2 regions of the Anaeromicrobium sediminis genome follow, and region 2 is predicted to be linked to the other one. Evidence: a T-box and tRNA genes for the amino acid it is inferred to sense, from the RefSeq annotation. Region 2 holds a T-box; the other holds one or more tRNA genes.
What was found. The T-box of region 2 lies ahead of alaS (alanine--tRNA ligase). A T-box ahead of a tRNA ligase gene usually reads a tRNA of that ligase, here a tRNA-Ala.
Positions count from the first base shown of each region.

Region 1: it has a tRNA-Ala gene. The T-box ahead of alaS (alanine--tRNA ligase) is inferred to sense a tRNA for this amino acid. The anticodon was not compared.

Region 1 is NZ_NIBG01000012.1:40,975-44,406, forward strand. It holds gene CCE28_RS13685 (hypothetical protein) at 1-176, shown strand, start outside; gene CCE28_RS13690 (hypothetical protein) at 286-639, shown strand; gene CCE28_RS13695 (hypothetical protein) at 804-1,910, shown strand; tRNA gene CCE28_RS13700 (tRNA-Ala) at 2,079-2,152, opposite strand; gene CCE28_RS13705 (flavodoxin) at 2,326-2,754, shown strand; gene CCE28_RS13710 (sirohydrochlorin cobaltochelatase) at 2,931-3,432, shown strand, end outside.
Region 2 is NZ_NIBG01000001.1:75,604-79,035, forward strand. It holds gene nifU (Fe-S cluster assembly scaffold protein NifU) at 1-241, shown strand, start outside; gene mnmA (tRNA 2-thiouridine(34) synthase MnmA) at 360-1,460, shown strand; gene CCE28_RS00365 (hypothetical protein) at 1,564-1,758, shown strand; T-box leader at 1,822-2,043, shown strand; gene alaS (alanine--tRNA ligase) at 2,092-3,432, shown strand, end outside.

The DNA of each region.
Region 1 (3,432 bases), on a different contig from region 2:
ATTTGTGGCCTGGGTTGGTAATATTCGGAACATTAGGATTGATATTTGGGATTTGGGGAAATTTTAAATATAGTGATGATTCTAGAAGAAGAGAAATGATAATGGTATTAATTATGGTAATAATTTTAGTGTGTATAGGTGTTGTTGGTTTCACTCTTCTTGATAAATTTGCCTAATATTGTATAGATTATCGTATTAGAATAGAGTAGAGAAAAACAAAATTATAAAGAATAATTTCATAAAAAAATGATAAACTTTGTAGTCTGGTAAGGAGAAGATGATGTTATGGATATGGAATCAATTATAGGTATTGTGCTATCAGGTATTATAAGTTTAATTATATATGATCATATAGGTAGGAATTTTACAAAACTTATAAAAATAATTTGTTTTGTATTTATGCCTATTGGAATACTTATTTGGATACATGAAATTTTTATCACTCATAGTATCTCATTTAGTCAGTTTGGAGCTATATATATAGCAGGTTGTTTATTTTTCGTGATTTTGTCTAGTATTGGAAAAATAACAGATGAATATCTAAATATGAATTCACCAAGGTCTGATCCTATTATTTTCCTTTATGTGGGTATTTTTATACTCATTGATTCTATTTACCTCTACATATTTGAAAAATAAGAGTAGATTTAAGGGAGAGAGACAATCAGCATGTGATAGATATCTTTGAATATGTTCTAATGAAAAAAACTCTATGCGAATGAATTATTAATATAAGACTATCAAGACACTTTTAATTATTAAAGTAACTCGTATGGAGTATTATTTAACTAAGGAGGTTGTAGATGTTTGAAAATGAATTTAACGAAAAGTATAATAAGCCTGCCATTTGGAGTCCAAAGAGTATTTTTTGGATAAGTGTTTTTTTTTCTTTTATTGCTGGCGGCATAATGTATATAATTAATTATAAAAGACTTGGATATACCCATAAGGTAAAGACACAAACATTTTACATTGTTTTGGCTATTATAGGGATTATTGTTGCGTCAACTTTTATAGAGATGAACTTAATTTCTTGGGGGATAAACCTAGTAATTGCAAATTTTTACAAAGACGATCAGAAGGAGTTGTTCGAAAATCATATTAAGCTAGGTGGCAAAAAGGCATCTGTTCGAATTCCTTTAATAGTATATATTTTGTGCACAGGTGTTTATTGGGGTCTGATTTATTGGGCTGATATTTTAGAAAATGAGGATTTGGGATTTACTCCACCTACTTCTAGCTATATCTATGAAAACCATCCTGAGCTGTATAAGGCCATTATAAAGAATGAAAATTTCAAGGGGGAATTTACAGTTGATTATGTACAAAGGCCTAAGGACAGCTATGCAAACCATATTCATGCTGAGGGTTTAATTAATGGAAAAGAGTTAAGAGTTGTATCTTCATATGAGAATGTTTACGAATATATACCTTATAAAGAGGTGTATATAAATGGGCAAATCCTTATGAGAAAAGAAGGGAAAGACAAGCCCTGGATTTCTAACCAATTATCAGAGGATAATAGAGATAAATTATATGAGTACAATTCATTCAAAGGGTATAGGATTATTTCTTTAAATAAATTGATTAGAGCATCTAAAGAGGATATTAGTAAATTAGAGAAGGTCAAAATACCAAAAACAGGAGAAATCAAGAGAGATTTAACTATGTATGAAATTACATTTCGTGAAAATGAAACTTTCACGTTTGCAAATCCTATAAATGATCGTGTCAATTACCTTGAAAATGGAGACAATACTGAATTTGACTTAACCCTATTGATTAATTCACAAGATGAAATTGTATGGGAATATGGTGGGTTTTTAAATAATATTGGGTATGAGAACTGTGAGATTGATTATGATCATATAGGTGAAGACATTAGTATTGAAAGGCCTGAAATAAAGTAAATGATAAGGCTGGTGTTAGCATGATAATGTGGATATGAAAATCTCAACCCTATAATTTTATTAAGTACATGTATTGAGGAGTAATATATTTATTCATTTTATTTAAATAAGGAACCGTAAATTTGCCAAAGAAAAAAACTCTAGTTTTTATACTAGAGTTTTTTTCTTTGGTGGAGCCAACGGGAGTCGAACCCGTATCAATAGACTGCCAGTCTACTATTCTCCCATTGAACTATGGCCCCAAAATATTATTCTTATAAATTATATTTTAAAAGAAATTACAAATAATGTCAATGTTTATTGTTCCCAATTTATTATTAAAAAAATTTAAATTAAACTATTTACAAATGAGAAATAATATGGTAAATTATAATTGCAAATGATAATCATTATCAAAAAAGAGGAGATGAAGCTCATGAAAAAAGCAGTTATAATATATTGGAGTGGAACAGGAAATACAGAAGCTATGGCTCAATCAATTTCTGAGGGAGTTAAGAATAAAGGTGTAGAAGTAGATTTAGTTACTGTAGATAATGCAGACGTAAGTATGGTAGAAAATGCTGATTTTGTAGCATTAGGTTGCCCTTCAATGGGAGCGGAAGTATTAGAAGAATATAGCATGGAACCTTTTGTAGAAAGTCTTAAAGATGTAAGTTTTGGTGGTAAGAAACTAGCTTTATTTGGTTCTTATGATTGGGGCGATGGCCAATGGATGAGAGATTGGGAAGAAAGAATGAGTGATTATGGAGCTGACATAGTTGGTGATGGATTAATGGTTCATTTAACTCCAGATAGCGATGGAGAACAACAGTGTAAAGAACTAGGCGAAAAATTAGTAGGATAATAGATTTAACAAGTACTTAAATTTGACATGGAATTAATGTAAAAACCTCAAAAAAGTTATGCGTATATTTAGCTCTTATCTGATGATGGATAAGAGTTCTTTTTTTATAGTATGTAGTTAAAACCTCGTATTTAGTGTAAAATATAAGTATAAACTCATATGTAGGGGGATTTAGCATGACTAAAAAGGGTATTTTGATAGTTAGTTTTGGTACTAGTTATGAACGAGGAAGAAAAATCATTGAATCTATAAATGATAAGATAAAAGAAACCTTTTGTGATTATGAAGTAAGACAAGCCTATACTTCTGAGAAGATTATTAAAAAGCTTGGTACTAGGGAAAATATCTGGATAGATACTTTAGAAGAATCCTTAGAAAAATTCATGTTAGATGGTTTTAGTGAGATCATATTACAACCACTTCATATAATTCCTGGTCATGAATATGAAAAGATAGTAAAAATAGTAGAAGAATATAAACATAAATTTAAAAAGATAGTATTGGGAAAAACTCTTTTATACGATGTGGAGGACTATGAAATTGCGGTGGATAGTATTTTAGAATATTTACCTAATACAAAGGAAGATGAAAAAATAGTATTAATAGGTCATGGGGCAAATCATCCTGCTAATAGTTCTTATCCCTGCTTACAAAGCTTTTTAAATGATAAGGGTGTAA
Region 2 (3,432 bases):
TGTGGCTACAGAAATGATTAAGGGTAAAACTTTAGAGGAAGCTTTAAAACTTACAAACAGACAGGTTGTAAGTGCGTTAGACGGTCTTCCAGCACCTAAAATACACTGTTCTGTATTGGCAGAACAAGCTATAAAAAGTGCCATATTGGATTATGCTCAAAAAAATGGGTTACAATTTGATGAATTAAAAGATTTTAATCCAGATGAAGACCATCATGATCATGGTCATGACCATGAGTAAAAATTAATACTAAGTTATAGAAATTAAAGCTCAGGATTTTCTGAGCTTTTAATTTTTATTGTATATGTTAGAATAATATAGAAAAGAGAGATAAAACTAAAAGTAGTAGGTGATTAAGATGGAAAGTTTAGATAAGAAAAGAGTTGTAATAGGAATGAGCGGTGGTGTAGATAGTTCTGTAGCAGCATACCTATTAAAAAAACAAGGATACGATGTAATTGGAATAATGATGAATGTATGGCCAGAAAAAGGTGAAGATTTTCAAGAAAAGGAAGGTGGATGTTGTGGTTTATCAGCCGTTGATGACGCAAGAAGGGTTGCAAATAAATTAGATATTCCCTTTTATGTTGTGAATTTTAAAGAGGCCTTTGAGAAAAAAGTGATAGATTATTTTGTGGATGAATATATGAATGGAAGAACACCAAATCCATGTATTGCATGTAATAAATATTTGAAATTTGAGGAACTACTAAAAAAAGCCCATCAATTAGGAGCATACTATGTGGCCACAGGCCATTATGCTAAAATACAATATGATGAAACAATAGATAAATCCATAATTAGAAAATCTAATTCCATTAAAAAGGATCAAACTTATGCATTATATAATTTAACTCAAAATCAAGTTAGACATATATTAATGCCATTAGGAGAATTTTCTTCAAAGGAAGAAGTAAGAAAAATAGCAATGGATTTAGGACTAGATACGGCTGCAAAGCCTGATAGTCAAGAAATATGCTTTGTTGAAGATGACAATTATGGCAGGTTTATAGAAGAAGAACGTGGAGAAGAAATTAAAAAAGGAAAATTCGTAGATATAGATGGAAATATATTAGGAGAACACAAGGGAATTGTACATTATACTATAGGCCAAAGAAAGGGCCTTGGAATCGCATTGGGAAAACCAACTTACGTAGTTAGAATAGATCCAATTAAAAATGAAGTGGTACTAGGAGATAATAAAGATGTATTCAATATGGGTTTAATAGCAGAAAATGTAAATTTTATACATTTAGGTAAATTTGTAGATGGCTTAGAAGTTGAATGTCAAATAAGATATAATTCTAAGCCATCTAAAGCTAAATTATATCATTATAGTAATGGCCTTATAAAAGTTTTATTTGAAGAAGGCCAAAGAGCTATAACACCAGGTCAAGCAGTGGTATTTTATGATGGTGATTTATTATTAGGTGGAGGAACTATAACTAAAGCTATATAATTTATCAAATATTTTCTAGTGTACTTATTGAATTTTTTAAATTTTAAAGTGGAAAAATAATAATACTATATAAAAAATTTAAATTATAAAAAGGAGTATAACTATGAGAAATAAATTTATGTATGGAATTATTGCTGGTGGTATGATAGGAATGGCGACTAGTGCTTATATGAGTAATAGTATGAGTCCTCGCCAAAGAAGAAAGCTAATGAGAAGAGGACATAAATTAATGAGAAGAAGTCATAACGCAATTAACAAGGCAAATGACATGGTGGATGTGGTAAGAAATATTCTATAAGAATATGCGTTGACAAATAGTTCTAATTTTTATATAATCTACTAAAGTTAAATTAAAAATGAGAAAAATACTATGAAAAAGAAGAGTACACTTTATTTCAATTCACAGAGAGGAGATTCTAGGCTGAGAAATCTCTATTCGGATAAGGTAGAAGCAACTTTGGAGTATTAACTTTGAAAATAACAGTAAAGGTTAACGATTGGCATACGTTATAATGCTCTTACTAAGAGATTACAGTAACATGTAATAAGTAGGGTGGTACCGCGAGATACTCTCGTCCCTATCCCAGGGGATGAAAGTATCTTTTTTTTGAAAAAAAAGGAGAGTGTGAAAATGGAAAAAATGGGTTTAAATGAAATAAGAAAAAAATTCTTAGATTTCTTTGAAAGCAAAGATCATTATGCAAGGGAAAGTTATTCTTTAGTTCCTCAAGGGGATAAGAGTTTACTACTTATTAGTGCAGGAATGGCACCTTTAAAGAAATATTTCATGGGAGTAGAAACTCCTCCTAAAAATAGAATGGCTACATGCCAAAAATGTATAAGAACTGGAGATATTGAAAATGTAGGAAAGACTGCTCGTCATGCAACTTTCTTTGAAATGTTAGGAAATTTCTCTTTTGGAGATTATTTTAAGAGAGAATCCATAGCTTGGGGCTGGGAGTTTGTAACAAAACATTTAAACATGCCTGTAGAGAAATTATGGGTTAGTGTGTACTTAGATGATGATGAATCTTATGAAATATGGAATAAGGAAATTGGAGTACCTAAAGAGCAAATTGTAAGATTAGGAAAAGAAGATAACTTTTGGGAAATAGGAGTAGGCCCTTGTGGTCCATGTTCTGAAATTTATTATGATAGAGGAGAAAAGTATGGTTGTGACAATGTGGATTGTAAACCAGGTTGTGACTGTGATAGATATGTAGAATTTTGGAACCACGTATTTACTCAATACAACAAGGATGAACAAGGAAATTATAATCCACTACCTAATCCTAACATAGATACGGGAATGGGTTTAGAGAGAGTAGCATGTATAATGCAAGATGTGGATTCCATATTTGAAGTAGATACTATAAGGGCCATATTAGAAGCTGTATTAGATATAAGTAAAGCAGAATATGGCAAGGATGAAAAGACTGATACTTCAATTAGAATAATAACAGACCATATTAGATCCGTATCATTTATGGTATGTGATGGAATAATGCCAAGTAATGAAGGTCGTGGCTATGTATTAAGAAGATTACTAAGACGTGCGGCTAGACATGGGAAGTTATTAGGAATCAAAGGAGCCTTCCTAAACGGCTTAGTTGATAAGGTAATAGAAGTTTCAAAGGTGGCATATGGTCAATTAGAGGAAAGAAAAGATTATATTAAAAAAGTAATATCCATAGAGGAAGAAAGATTCCAAGAAACTATAGATCAAGGCAGTGAAATATTAAAAGAATACATAGAAGAACTTAGAAAAGAAGAGAATAAAGTATTATCAGGAGAGAAAGCATTTAAACTATATGATACTTATGGATTCCCTCTTGAACTAACTAAAGAAATATTAGAAGAAGAAGGTCTTGAAGTTAATGAAGAAAAATTTAAAGAAGAAATGGAACTTCAAAGGGAGAGAGCTAGATCTGCTAGAACAGACAATAGTTTAGAAGCTTGGAAAGAAGATGTA